3 regions of the Chelatococcus sp. GCM10030263 genome follow, and region 1 is predicted to be linked to each of the others. Evidence: riboswitches for the same ligand, from Rfam matches in the RefSeq annotation. Region 1 holds a riboswitch; each other region holds the start of a gene.

Region 1 (4,478 bases):
GTATTGCCGTCGACGGCGGCGTGGGGCGTCGATCGACCGGCGCCGCGTTGATCGAAGGTGACGATGCGGAAAACGTCGGGATCGAAGGTCTGCCGCTGTGCCGGCTTCGTGCCGGCCCCCGGCCCGCCGTGGAGAAAGACGACCGGCAGACCGTCCGGATTGCCACTTTCCTCCACCTGTAGCTCGTGCCCGTCCCCGACCAGCAGCCGAAAGCTGCGATACGGCGCGACAAGCGGATAGAGGAACTCGTCTTTGCTTGACAATACCTTCCCCGCCCTGCAAAGCCTCTGCGCCGGTGAAGCCGCGGCGCCCATGAATTCTCAATCACTTCGGGATCCAACCGACGGGGATGATGGCATCGGCCTCACACCGAAGCCAACGCAATATCGGTTTGATTCTATGCGAGTTCGGAATAGTTCACGAGGCTGAGCGCGGTGAAGGAGCCAGCCTTTCCCGATTTGCGGAGCCGAGCGACTCGCGTGCGTGTCACCGCGAAAGCAGGCCCGTGCCGATCCTTTGGTCCAGTGGTAAAGACCGGCAAGGTGCAGCCGTAGCCCTTGCTTCGGATGACGCTTGAGCCCGGCGATTGGTAGCCGTAAACAACTCAGGATCAACACATATACTCTGTAAATGCGAGCTCGAAGGTTGGCTCGCGCGGGGGGCCTCATCCCCAACTTGCTCTAATTGCCCCGGTCCTCCTCCACGCGCGCACCTCTCATGAAGGTCAACCGAACGCCAGGGCTTCCGAACGCCGGTGCTGACCCTCGCTGACCAGCCTTATCGGTGAGATGAACCGAGCCGGATTGTCCTGCCTGTGCCAATTGTCGGCCTGTTCTGGCGGCGTTCTCCCGCTGTGAACTGTCGAGGCGCGGTCGGCCCCTCGGCAACATGCGGCGGATGACGTTAAGAAGCTTCAGGCCGGGAGCCGGCGTCTCATAGTCATCGGCGCTCTTTCCGGCTTCGGGAATCTCAATCCAACGTTCGGCGGCGCCGTCCGCGCATTCCTGAACGACCGGGAAGTAGAGCATGGTCCCGGGCTTGAGATCGCCAGTCAGATAGATTCGGGCGATGAACTCCTCGTATTCGTCGTCCGGCAGGTTGCCGCTCCAGGAGATCTCTTTCACGCCTTCGCGGGTCGGCGTGCCATAGTAGTCGTAGGACTTGGGATATTTCCCCTTCACCTTTTCGAGTGTCCAGCCGGCCTTGGGCTGAGGCTTTACGGCAATCACGCCTTCGGGAATCTGCACGCGCACTTTGACGGTCGCCTTGCCCTCGCAACCATGCGGTACGCGGAAGACGGCCCTGTAGATCGAGGCGACAGGCGCCTCCTCGGTCTCGAGCGTAACGTGAGCGGAGGCGGCCGACGCTCCGGCGAGCAGAAATGTGACGATGGAGAGGGTCGTGTGCAGAGTTTTCATATCGGGTTCTTCCGTTTGAGGAGTCGATTGATCGATCGCTGGCGCGCCGCGCTGCGTGGCCGATGCAGCGAAGGTGAAGCCCCACCGCGCTCATTGGCGCGGAGCGGGATGCTTTTGGATGTGAGGATCAGGCGCTACGCATGGCGCGGTGCGCATCGGATCGCGAGGGGCACCGCACCGGCATCAGCCGGCGGCGGTCAGCCCAATGCACTGCGGCCGGCCACCACACCTCGCCAAGACGGCTGGGTCGTTCCGGACAGCGCGATCCGAAGGATCAGGCGAATATGGGAGGCGCTCGCGGATTGCCGGGACTTCCCTCCCGGCCGCGCGATGTAATGCGAGCGAAGGGGCGGGGAAACAGCGCGAGCTCGCGGCTGCGCGCCACGACGACACCCCCCGCCGCACTGCGCGGCATGAGAGCCGGTGCGAACATGCAGCAGCCGACGCTGCAGCAGTCGAACAGCTTGTGCGGATCGGACGACCCATCGTGGGTCGGTGAGCGATCGGCGCCATGCGACGTGCAGACGATATTGCCAAAGGCGTCAAGCTGAGCGGGCGCAGCCGAGGCTGCCGATCACGAAGGCGGAGAGAAGCGCCTGGAGCACGAGGACGTAGGCTGCGACAAGCGCAATCCACGATCCCTGACCTCGCCGCATCACCCGCAAAGTAAATCCACCTTTTAGCGCTGCATCTGCCTATCATTTCGGCAGAAGATCGGGAAGGCTGAAAACCAGATCTGCGACGAACCGCGCGCCAACGCGGTTGGAGGCAGCGAAGAAGCGCAAGGCCGTGCGCAACCGCCCGCATGGGCACAGTGTGCGCTCAGCGTACTCCTTGGCAAACCCAGATATTGACAATCAATATCGCGCGACACACTATATTTAGTAGTCACGGTCTCTCGATTCAGAGTCGAGCGCTAAGAGGGAATCCGGTGAGGAGCCGGAGCTGCCCCCGCAACTGTAAGCGGCGAGTTCACGTCCACTGCGTCACTGGTGCCACGAGGCGCTGGGAAGACGGACGCGAGCATCGACCCGCGAGCCAGGAGACCTGCCGTGATCTCGATGAAACGTCCTCGGGCGGGGTGTCCCGGTGGGTCGTCGTGGCCATGTCGCCGGTCTGCGCCGGCATTCGCCATGTCGCATCCGCTCGGCCTTTGCCCTCAATCTGATGGGATAGCCGATGTCTCTCATTCTCGAAACCGAACGCGGAGTGTCGCGGCCCGAGCCCGTTCATTCGCCATCGGCGGCCTCCCCCAGCGATTCACCGGGATATCAGGTGATCCGCCGCAACGGCTCGGTGACGCCCTTTGACGCCTCCAAGATTGCCGTGGCGCTGACGAAGGCGTTTCTCGCGGTCGAAGGGAACAGCGCGGCCGTCTCGCGGCGTGTCCATGAGATCGTAGCCCTGCTCACCGAGCAGATCGTCGCCGGGCTGACGCGGCGCGCCGATACCGGGCGCACCTTCCACATTGAGGATATCCAAGACCAGGTCGAGCTCGCCCTGATGCGCGGCGAGCATCATAAGGTCGCCCGCGCCTATGTGCTCTACCGCGAGGAGCGGGCGCGGGAGCGAGCGGCTGCCAAGGCCCCGACGCCCGCCGCGGCGCCGGTGCTGCACATGAAGGCGCTCGACGGAGCGTTGGTGCCGCTCGACGAGGCGCGGCTCGAGGCCGTCGTTCAGGAGGCGGCGGCCGGCCTCGACGACGTTTCCGCACGCGCGATTCTCGCCGAGACCCGCCGCAACCTCTATGACGGCATCAGCGAGGACGAGCTGGCGCTCGCGCCGATCCTTGCCGCGCGCACGCTGATCGAGACCGAGCCAAACTACGCCAAGGTCTCGGCACGGCTGCTCAACGACAAGTTGCGCCGCGAGGCGCTGAGCTTCCTTTCCAGCCGCCCGGACCAGGCGACGCAGGCCGAGATGGCGGAACGCTACCCGGACTATTTCCGCGCCTATGTGAAGGCCGGCATCGCCGAGGAGCTGATCGATCCCGAGTTGGGCCGCTTCGACCTTGACCGGCTGGCGGGCGCCCTGCTCCCCGAGCGCGACCAGCAATTCGATTATCTCGGCCTGCAGACGCTTTACGACCGCTATTTCCTGCATTCGCGCGGCACCCGCTTCGAGCTGCCACAGGCCTTCTTCATGCGCGTCGCCATGGGACTGGCGCTGCGCGAGATCGACCGCGAGGCGCGGGCGATCGAGTTCTACCGGCTGCTGTCCTCCTTCGACTTCATGGCCTCGACGCCGACGCTGTTCAATGCCGGCACGCTGCGGCCGCAGCTTTCCTCCTGCTTCCTGACCACGGTCTCTGACGATCTCGATGGCATCTTCAAGGCCATCAAGGACAATGCGCTGCTCGCCAAATATTCCGGCGGCCTGGGCAACGATTGGACGCCGGTGCGCGGACTCGGCGCCCATATCAAGGGCACCAACGGCGAGAGCCAGGGCGTGGTGCCGTTTCTCAAGGTCGCCAATGACACCGCCATCGCCGTCAATCAGGGCGGCAAGCGCAAGGGGGCCGTCTGCGCCTATCTCGAGACCTGGCATATCGACATCGAGGAATTCCTCGACCTGCGCAAGAACACCGGCGACGAGCGTCGCCGCACCCATGACATGAACACGGCGAACTGGATTCCTGACCTGTTCATGCAGCGCGTCGAGGCCGGCGGGCAATGGACGCTGTTCTCGCCGGACGAGGTGCCGGATCTGCACGATCTCTACGGCAAGCCCTTCAAGGCGGCTTACGAGGCCTATGAGGCCAAGGCGGAGCGTGGGGGGATCAAGGTGTTCAAGCAGGTCGCCGCCGTCGATCTCTGGCGCAAGATGCTGACCATGCTGTTCGAGACCGGTCACCCCTGGATCACCTTCAAGGACACCTGCAACCTGCGCTCGCCGCAGCAGCATGCCGGGGTGGTGCATTCCTCCAATCTCTGCACGGAGATCACGCTGAACACCTCGGCAGACGAGGTTGCCGTCTGCAATCTCGGCTCGGTCAACCTGGCGGCGCATGTGACGGCCGCGGGGCTCGACAATGAACGGCTCGCCCGCACGGTGAAGACC
Region 2 (4,478 bases), on a different contig from region 1:
CGCCGAGGGTGACGATACCGCTCGCGACGCGCCTCAGCCCGCAGATCAGGCGCAGGAGGCTCGACTTGCCGGAGCCGTTCGGCCCGATCAGGCCGAGCGTGCTGCCGGGCGCCGCGGTGATGGTAACGCCGTCGACGATCATCCGCCCCGCAGCACTCCATCTCACGTCTCGTGCGGCTATGCTCATGACGGGCGCCTCGCGCGGTAGAGGATGACGGCGAAGGCCGGCGCTCCGAAGAGGGCCGTGACCACGCCGATCGGCAGGATCTGCTGCGGGATGATCACTCGCGAGATGATATCCGCGACGACCATGAAGACCGCCCCCATCATGAATGCCGCTGGCAGGAGGCGGCCGTGGCCGGGCCCGACCAGGAACCGGGCCGCATGGGGAATGACGAGCCCGACGAAGCCGATGGAACCGACGAGGCTCACCATCGTCGCGGTCATGGCGGCGGCCGCGCCGTAAAGCACGAGCTGGGTCCGCCTGACGGGGATGCCGAGCGCGGCGGCCGCGTCGCCGCCGAAGGTGAAGGCATCGAGCGCGCGGGCATGGAGGAGCGAGATGCCGAAGCCGAGGAATGCAACCGGTGCCGCAAGATGGACATCGGGCCAGCGCACGCCGCCGAGATTGCCGAGGAGCCAGAACATCACGCCGCGCACCTGCTCGGCGCTGGCGGAACTGGTGACGATATAGGAGGTTGCGGCGTTGAAGAGTTGCGAGCCGGCGACGCCGGCCAGAATCGTGCGGTCGAGCCCACCGCCCGCTCCGGCGGCGAGCAGGACGACGAAAGCGAAAGCGATGATCGCTCCGGCAAAGGCTCCAGCCGACAGCGATAGCGTGCCGGCGCCGAGCCCCAGGATCATGACGGCGACCGCGCCGGTCGACGCCCCGGCGGAAATCCCCAGCATGTAGGGCTCGGCCAAGGGATTGCGCAGCAAGGCTTGCAGGATCACGCCGGAAACGGCGAGCGCGGCGCCGCAGCAGGCGGCGACGAGAGCACGGCTCAGCCGGTAGTCCCAGATGATGCCTTCCTGAACCCTGCCAACCCCGAAGCCGGCGTCCACCAGCCTGTTGGCTATCGCCTTGAAGGTGGTGGTGAGCGGGATCGCCATCTCGCCGATCGAGACCGCAAAGCTGATGGCGACGGCGAGGAGGCCAAGCCCCGCGAGGACGAAGACGGCTTGCAACTCCCAGCCGCGGCCAAGAACCGGATCGCGGATCAATGGGAAAGCCCGAACGACTTGATGCCGCGCGCCAGCGCCTCGATGCCGTCGACCGTGCGGACCGAGGGATGCATCGCCTCGACATCCATGAGAATGAACCGCTTGTTGCGGACCGCATCGAGCCTGCTGACGACCGGGTCGTTCATCAGGAAGTCGCGCTTCACGGCAGGGTCGTCGGCTGGATAACGGCGGCGGTTCATCTCGGCCATCACGATGACGGTCGGATCGGCGGCGACGATGCTCTCCCAGCTCGTGAGGGGCCATTCCTCGTCGGTGGTGATGACGTTGCGGACCCCGAGCTTCCCGATCATGGAGGCGGGCACGCCGTTCCGGCCGGCAACGAAGGCATCACCCTTCGCATTCGGGCTGGAAAACCAGAAGACGACGGAGACGTCCTTCGCCTTCTCGCCCGCCACGGAGGCTATCGCATCCGCCTCCCGCTTCCGCAGGTCGGCGATGAGCGTCTCGCCGCGCTCCCTGACGTCGAAGATTTGCGCCAGCTCGCGGATCTCCTGGTAGACGAGATCCATGGTGAACGGCGTCTTGCGCGCGCCGTCGCCGCCCTTGCTGTTGTCCTTCACGCAATCCGCCGGCGAGACATAGGTCGGGATGCCGAGCTTCGCGAATTGCTCGGGTCGTCCCACCACCCCGTTCGGCCCGACATGCCACACGAACTGGGCCGTCACCAAGTCGGGGTTTTGAGCCACGACGGCCTCGAAGCTCGGATCGTTGTCGGCCAGGCGCTTGATCCCGGCATTCTCGTTTGCGAACTGCTTCAGGACAGGCCCGAACCAGACGGCGGTTCCGACCATTCGATCGGCGAGGCCGAGCGAAAAGAGGATTTCCGTGCTGCTCTGGCCGATGGAGACGACCCTCTGCGGCGCCTTTTCGAAGGTGATCGGAGCACCGCAATTCTCGATCGTCAGAGGATAATGCGTCGGCTGCGCTGCAAGGCTCTGCTGCGGTGCGAGCGCGAGGAAAAGAAGCCCGGCCGCCGCCAGCGCGAGCCGGAATGGACGGAATACGACGCTTGCAGGTGTAAGGACGCTTGCAGGATAAAGAAGAACAGACACCGACAACCCCTTTTCTCTGAAAGGGGGCTTGGGCCGAAGGTTCGCATGGCTGGACCGTGCCGGGAGCCGGCGTGCAGGACAGCAAAGCGATCCGCCGGGACACCCCGCCCGAGGACACGTTCGATGCTCACGGGCAGGTCTCCTGGCTCGCGGGTCGAAACCGGCTGTCTGGCCTTCCCAACGCAGGGCACCTCAGGCGGTGCGGGCGTCAGTGGCACGTCGCGACAGCGGCTCGCCGCTTACAGTTGCGGGGGCAGCTCCGGCATGGGCGTTCGACCGCAAGGACGAGCCGCCGCACCGGATTCCCTCTTAGCGCCGGAGAATCACTCCGGCGACCCATGAACATCGACAAGGTGGGCCGAACCTCACGCCCCGGTCAAGCCGTGACATTCCGTCGGCGGCGATGACATAGACGAAATGTTATAACGTTGCAATATTGAAATCCTCGCGTTCGGGTCAGGAGGCTGTTTTGCCTGCAGGAGCATTCATGCCCCCCGTCCACGCAGCCTTCAGGGCGTCCTCCGCGGCCGTGGAACGGCGCTCTATCTGCTCACGATCGGTCTGGTCCGTGATCGTGTGCTCGGCGGCCGCCCTGACGCTCGTGAGTTGCTCCCGGACGGCATCGAGCTGGACCGGCAGTCTCGCACGTTCAGCGATGCGGGCGAGCGCCTCGAGCATGTGAATGACGACGAGGGGCTTGTCCGCGCCGTTCTGGCGGATCTGGCTGAACCCGGCTTTCAGCAGGCTCGCATAAGTCGAGCGCGGGCAGACGATGCGGATCTTGCCGTCCTCATCGGCGAAGAGGCCGGGCGGCAGGGCCCGGTTCATGATCCGCGACAGGGACGCCGAAAGCTGGTTGAGCACCGCCACGGCGGTATAGGGATCGTTGACGCCCGGCGACAAAGCCCGCACGGCGATCTCGACCAGATGCCGGATGGAGAATTCGAGGTCCTGGACGGGTGTGCGGTGAACCCCGATCAGGATGCACTCGCTGATCGCCTTCTTGAGATCGTCGCCGACGCGGTCGCGCGGATGAATGCCGATTCCCTGTCCGCCCTCCACGACATAATCGCCCGCTCTGAAGTAGAGGCCCACGAGGACATCGGCCCGGCGGGCGACCGCCTCCAGGCGATCGAACTCGATCGCCTGGACGTAACCGGCCTTGTCCGGTCCGACGAAGACCGCCTCCCGGTCGAAGTCTCTGGGCAAGGCATCGGCGGGATCGACCGGATCGTCGGGCGCCAGAGGAGCAAGATCGTCGATGACGCCGTCGAGTTCGCGGCCGACGCGCTCGATGACCGTTTCGGACATGATCGAGCGGGCGAGCGTATGGAGGAAGAATACCAATAAGGCGACGCTGACGACCGTCAAAGCAATGGCGAGTGTGACGGTCGAGAATGGAAGGAGCCCCGCGCCGCCGCGCCGGCCGATCGAGGCCAGTACCAGCAGGCAATAGACGATCGTCATGACGAAGGTGCCGAGCACAGCTTGTGTCTGCGGGCTCGCCATGAAGTTGCGCACGAGCCTCGGGCCGAACTGGTTGGCGGCCAGCGTGAGCACGACCATGGTGATGGAGAAGACCAGGGTGGTCATCTGGATCATCGACGACAACAGGGTCGAGAGCAGGTCCCGTGCGTCGTTTGCCGTGCTCACATAGACGAGCCAGGGCGCCGCGTCGGAGGGACGGGCAGCGAGTTGCGCATCGAGCCACAGGCTCGCCAGCACGAGCAGGACAGCGGCCAGCGCCAGCGCCGCCGGCACGAACCAGAAGCTCGTCTGAAGGTAGTCCCAGAGCGCACGGGAGCGGCCGCGGTGCTGCAGCGGCGCACTCATCGCAGCCCCTCGCAACCACAGAGCGATGCAAACCCCGCGGGCAGGGGCGTGGCTGCGACCATATCAACTTGCGGCAGCACGATTGGCGTTGCCTTTCGGCGGTTGCACCGCGACGTCTCGGATCCTCGACCAGAGTGATGGGAACCATGCTATCGGCACGGTGTTCCCAAGCTGGTATCCGGTTTCCGCTCGAGCTCATGGCGGAACACGCCTCGAACGAACTGTGCGGGCGGGCTTTTCCGGCTCGCTGCCTCCCACCACAGGAGGAGAGCCGCATTGCAGCTCACCGGGCTCGGCCTCTGGTTGACTGCCGCCATCTTCCTGGCTGCTGCGGTGGTGGTCTGGGCG
Region 3 (4,478 bases), 220 kb from region 1:
CTGCACGGCCGGCAGCGGTGCCGGCCTTTTGCCTCATGTAACTTCCCACGGCCGATGCAGGACCGATGACGGCGATTTCTCCGAGTTCCCCGTGGACCATCTTCAGACAACGGGATTTCACGTGGTTTCTCGGCTCGCGGTTTTCGGGGTCCGTCGCCCAGCAGATCACCGATGTCGCCGTCGGCTGGCTCGTCTATGACCTGACCGGCAGCGCGCTCGCGCTCGGGCTCGTCGGGCTCGCCGCCTTTCTGCCGGTCATCAGCCTCGTCCTTGTCACGGGCCATGCGGCCGACCGGGTGGACCGGCGGCTCATCATGTTGGCCTGCTACGGGCTCAATGCGGTCATCGCCTTCGGGCTCGCCGCTTTTGCCTTCATGAAGCCGCCGGTCATTTGGCCGATCTATGCGCTCGTCGTCCTCATGGGCGTTTCGCGCGCGTTCTATCAGCCGGCGAGCCAGGCCTTCCTGCCCAATCTCGTGCCGCGGGAGCTCTTCGGCCGGGCGATCGCCTGGGGATCGTCCATTTTTCAGGTCGCGGTGATCACCGGCCCCGCGATCGGCGGACTGCTCTATGTGGCGGGCTCCGAGGTCGCGCTGGCCGGCGCGGGCCTGCTCTTCGCCTGCGCCGCTATCTGCATGGCCGCCGTCCGCCTGCGCGCCGAAAAGGTCCCGCCGCCGAAGGTCGACTGGGCGACGCTGATCGCAGGCCTCACCTTCATTCGCGCCAAGCCGGTCATTCTCGGCGCCGTGACGCTCGATCTCTTCGGCGTGCTGCTCGGCGGCGCGACCGCGCTCCTGCCGATCTATGCGGCGACGATCCTCAGTATCGGGCCGGTCGGGCTCGGGCTGCTGCGCAGCGCGCCGGCGGTCGGCGCAGCCGCCATGGCGCTTCTTCTGGCCTACAGGCCTCTGGCGCGGCGTGCGGGATATCGCATGTTCACGGCCGTGATGATCTTCGGCCTTGCCACTATCGTTTTCGGGCTCTCGACCAATTTCTTCCTCTCGCTCGGCGCGCTCACCGTGCTCGGTGCAGCCGACATGATCAGCGTCTTCGTGCGCCAGACGCTGGTGCAGGCCGACACGCCCGATGCCATGCGCGGGCGCGTGGCGGCCGTGAACACCGTTTTCATCGGCGCCTCCAACCAGCTCGGCGAGTTCGAATCGGGGACGCTCGCGGCCTTCATCGGTGTCGTTCCGGCGGTCGTCGTCGGCGGCGCCGGCACCATCCTCATCGCGCTTTTGTGGACGCGCGTCTTTCCAGCGCTCCTCCACCGCGACAGGCTGATCGAGGATATGCGGCCTGATTGACTTTTGCGGCGAGACCACGTCTAGCTGAGCCCGCGAAGGTCCTCGCGAGAGGTTGAAAGGGAATTCCGGTGCGGGTCGATGACCCAATGCCGGAGCTGCCCCCGCAACTGTGAGCGGTAAGTCTCGCGCCACGATGCCACTGGATCCGAGGGTCCGGGAAGGCGGCACGAGGCGGCGAACCGTGAGCCAGGAGACCTGCCTTCGCCTGTGTCAACTCGGGCGGCTGCCGGTGGGGCGGCCAAGGAGGTTATCATGCAAGTTTATGCCGAGACCCGCGCCGGTTCGCGGACCGATGCTCTCAAGATCGCGCTCGTTGCCTTCGCGATGGGCGTCGCGCTCGTCTTCGTGACGGGCTTCGCCCATTCCGAGGCGATCCACAATGCCGCACACGACACGCGGCATGCGCTGAGCTTTCCCTGCCACTGACCGCGACATGCTCAATCGCGTGCTGGCGGTCGCACTTGCGGCCGGCCTTGTTGCGGGACTTGCGATTGCGGTCCTACAGCATTTCACCACGACTCCGCTGATCCTCGCGGGGGAAGCCTTCGAAAAGCCGGCGGGACATGCATCGCTCGATCCGGCGGCGGGTCTTCGCTTTTCCGGCGCCACCATCATTCTCGCGCATTCCCATGGCGAAGGCGCCCATGACGAGGCGGGCTGGAGCCCGACCGACGGCCTGGAGCGGACCGCCTTCACGAGCCTCGCGACCGTCGTGACGGCGATCGGCTTTGCCCTCATTCTCATGGCCGGCCTCGTCCTCTCGGGCGATCCGATCGATGGGAGGCGTGCGCTCGCCTGGGCGGCGGCCGCCTTCATCGCCACCGGGCTCGCGCCGGCGCTGGGGCTCGCGCCGGAATTGCCGGGCAGCGCCGCCGCGCCGCTGCTCGCCCGCCAGATCTGGTGGATGGGGACCGCCGTGGCCACTGCCGCCGCGCTCTGGCTTCTCATCCGCACGCCAGGGCTCTGGGCCAAGGCCGCCGGCCTCTTGCTGCTGCTCGCGCCGCATGTGATCGGGGCACCGCGTCCGGAGGTCTATGCGAGCGGCGCGCCGGCCGAACTCGCCGGCGCCTTCGCGGCCACTTCGCTCGTAGTCAATGCCGCGCTCTGGGCGAGCGTCGCCGTCGCCGTCGGCTTCTTCTGGCAGCGGTTCAAGCCGCACGCGTCATGAGCGCCGCACAGCCCGGCGTCACGCTCTATGTCTGCGTGACCTGCCGGCGGCCGATCGCCGAAGCGGATGCGGACGGCAAGGCCTATGACGAGCCGGGGCCCGGGCTTGCCGCCAGGCTCGCGGACCGTCTAGCAGCCGACGCGGAGGTCACGGTCACGCCCGTCGCCTGCCTCTCCGTCTGCCGTCGGCCCTGCACGGTGGCGCTCGCTGCGCCCGGCAAATGGACCTATGTCGTCGGCGATCTCGACGCCGACGGCAATGTCGACGACATCGTCACGGCCGCGCGCCAGTTTGCGGCGACCGCCGACGGCATCATACCCTGGCGCGAGCGCCCGCTGCCCTTCCGCAAGAGCGTCGTGGCGCGCGTGCCGCCGCTCGATTTCAAACCGATGGATGAACCGCGATGACAAGTCCCGATGCGGCGAGCGCGAAAATTCCCTGCACCATCGTCACGGGCTTTCTCGGCGCGGGCAAGACGAGCCTGTTGCGCCATGTGCTCGGCCAGGCCGACGGCCGGCGGCTCGCCGTGATCGTCAATGAATTCGGCGACGTCGGCATCGACGGCGAGATCCTGAAGGGCTGCGGCGTCGAGGCCTGCCCGGAGGACAACATCGTCGAGCTCGCCAACGGCTGTCTCTGCTGCACTGTGGCGGACGATTTCATCCCGGCGCTCGAAGGCCTCCTCGGCAAGGAGCGGCCGCCGGAGCATATCCTGATCGAGACGTCGGGGCTCGCCTTGCCGAAGCCGCTCGTGAAGGCGTTCAACTGGCCGGCGATTTCTTCGCGCGTCACCGTGGACGGCGTCATCACCGTGGTGGACGGCCCGGCGACGGCGGCAGGGCGCTTTGCCGACGATCCCGAGGAACTCGCCAGACAGCGGGCTGCCGACCCTTCGCTCGATCACGACAATCCGCTCGAGGAGGTGTTCGAGGACCAGCTTCTGTCGGCCGATCTCGTCATCCTCAACAAGTCCGATCTCCTTGACCCGGAGGACGAGGCGCGGGTGCGCGCCGAGATCGCCGAGACGGTGCCGCGGGCGGTGAAGGTCATCACCACGCGCGACGGCGTGGTCGACCCCAAGGTGCTGCTCGGCCTTCATGCCGCCGCCGAGAGCGATCTCGACGCCCGTCACTCGCATCACGACGCGGCGGGCGAGCACGACCACGACGACTTCGACAGCTTCATCGTGGAAATCCCCGAACAGCGGGCAGCAGAAGCCATTGTCGCCCGGCTGCGCGAGGCCGCGGCGACGCACGACATCCTGCGCATCAAAGGCTTCCTTGCGATTGCGGGCAAGCCCTTGCGGCTTCTCGTGCAGGGTGTCGGCGAACGCTTCCAGCAGCAGTTCGAGCGGCCGTGGCGCCAGGACGAAGCGCGCCTCGGCCGCCTCGTGGTGATCGGCCAGAAGGGCCTCGACCGCGCGGCGATCACCACAGCGATCACGGGCTGAGGGAAGGGCGATGCATCTCCTGCCGGTGACCACGGTCGGGCTCGACGAGGCGGAAACGCCGGTCGATCTCGCTCAGTCGCCGGCCGAGATGGTCGTGCTCTCCTTCACCGACACGGATCTGTCGGCGCTCGCCGTCGCTTACGGGCTGGAGCAGGCGCATCTGCCGACCTTGCGGCTGGCGAGCCTCAAGCATCTCCGCCATCCGCTCTCCGTCGACCTCTATGTCGAGGCCGTCATCAACCATGCGCGCGTCGTGCTGCTGCGCTGCCTCGGCGGGCGCGACTATCTCGCTTATGGCCTCGACCAGATCGCCGCAAGCTGCTGCCGCCGCGGCGCACTGCTCACGGCGCTTTCCGGCGACGACCGGCCCGACCCGCGGCTCGAAGAACTCTCGACGGTTCCCGGCGAGACCTATGCGGGGCTCGACGGCTATTTTCGCGCTGGCGGCGTCGACAATCTGCGCCAGGCGCTCAGGCTGATGGCGAATGGGCTCGGGCGGGCGCTCGCCGTTCGGCCGCTGCAGCCCGTGCCTGCGGCGGGTGTTGCTTCGCTC

The links. Region 1 has a riboswitch for cobalamin ahead of ACFQU1_RS08545 (ribonucleoside-diphosphate reductase subunit alpha). Riboswitches for the same ligand answer to the same signal wherever they lie in the genome.
Region 2: it holds a riboswitch for cobalamin, as region 1 does, so the genes downstream of both, ACFQU1_RS09955 (ABC transporter substrate-binding protein) here and ACFQU1_RS08545 (ribonucleoside-diphosphate reductase subunit alpha) in region 1, are expected to answer to the same signal.
Region 3: it holds a riboswitch for cobalamin, as region 1 does, so the genes downstream of both, ACFQU1_RS07500 (CbtB-domain containing protein) here and ACFQU1_RS08545 (ribonucleoside-diphosphate reductase subunit alpha) in region 1, are expected to answer to the same signal.

What each region holds. Positions count from the first base shown of each region.
Region 1 covers NZ_JBHTDB010000003.1:846,492-850,969, forward strand. The annotation lists gene pip (prolyl aminopeptidase) at 1-263, opposite strand, end outside; partial or broken gene ACFQU1_RS08540 (YcnI family protein) at 906-1,418, opposite strand; cobalamin riboswitch at 2,293-2,488, shown strand; gene ACFQU1_RS08545 (ribonucleoside-diphosphate reductase subunit alpha) at 2,598-4,478, shown strand, end outside.
Region 2 covers NZ_JBHTDB010000004.1:134,045-138,522, forward strand. The annotation lists gene ACFQU1_RS09945 (ABC transporter ATP-binding protein) at 1-187, opposite strand, end outside; gene ACFQU1_RS09950 (FecCD family ABC transporter permease) at 184-1,221, opposite strand; gene ACFQU1_RS09955 (ABC transporter substrate-binding protein) at 1,221-2,225, opposite strand; cobalamin riboswitch at 2,412-2,652, opposite strand; gene ACFQU1_RS09960 (DUF2254 domain-containing protein) at 2,754-4,130, opposite strand; gene ACFQU1_RS09965 (sodium:calcium antiporter) at 4,407-4,478, shown strand, end outside.
Region 3 covers NZ_JBHTDB010000003.1:622,579-627,056, reverse strand. The annotation lists gene ACFQU1_RS07505 (MFS transporter) at 66-1,307, shown strand; cobalamin riboswitch at 1,327-1,525, shown strand; gene ACFQU1_RS07500 (CbtB-domain containing protein) at 1,560-1,733, shown strand; gene ACFQU1_RS07495 (CbtA family protein) at 1,741-2,475, shown strand; gene ACFQU1_RS07490 (DUF1636 family protein) at 2,472-2,882, shown strand; gene cobW (cobalamin biosynthesis protein CobW) at 2,879-3,925, shown strand; gene cobN (cobaltochelatase subunit CobN) at 3,936-4,478, shown strand, end outside.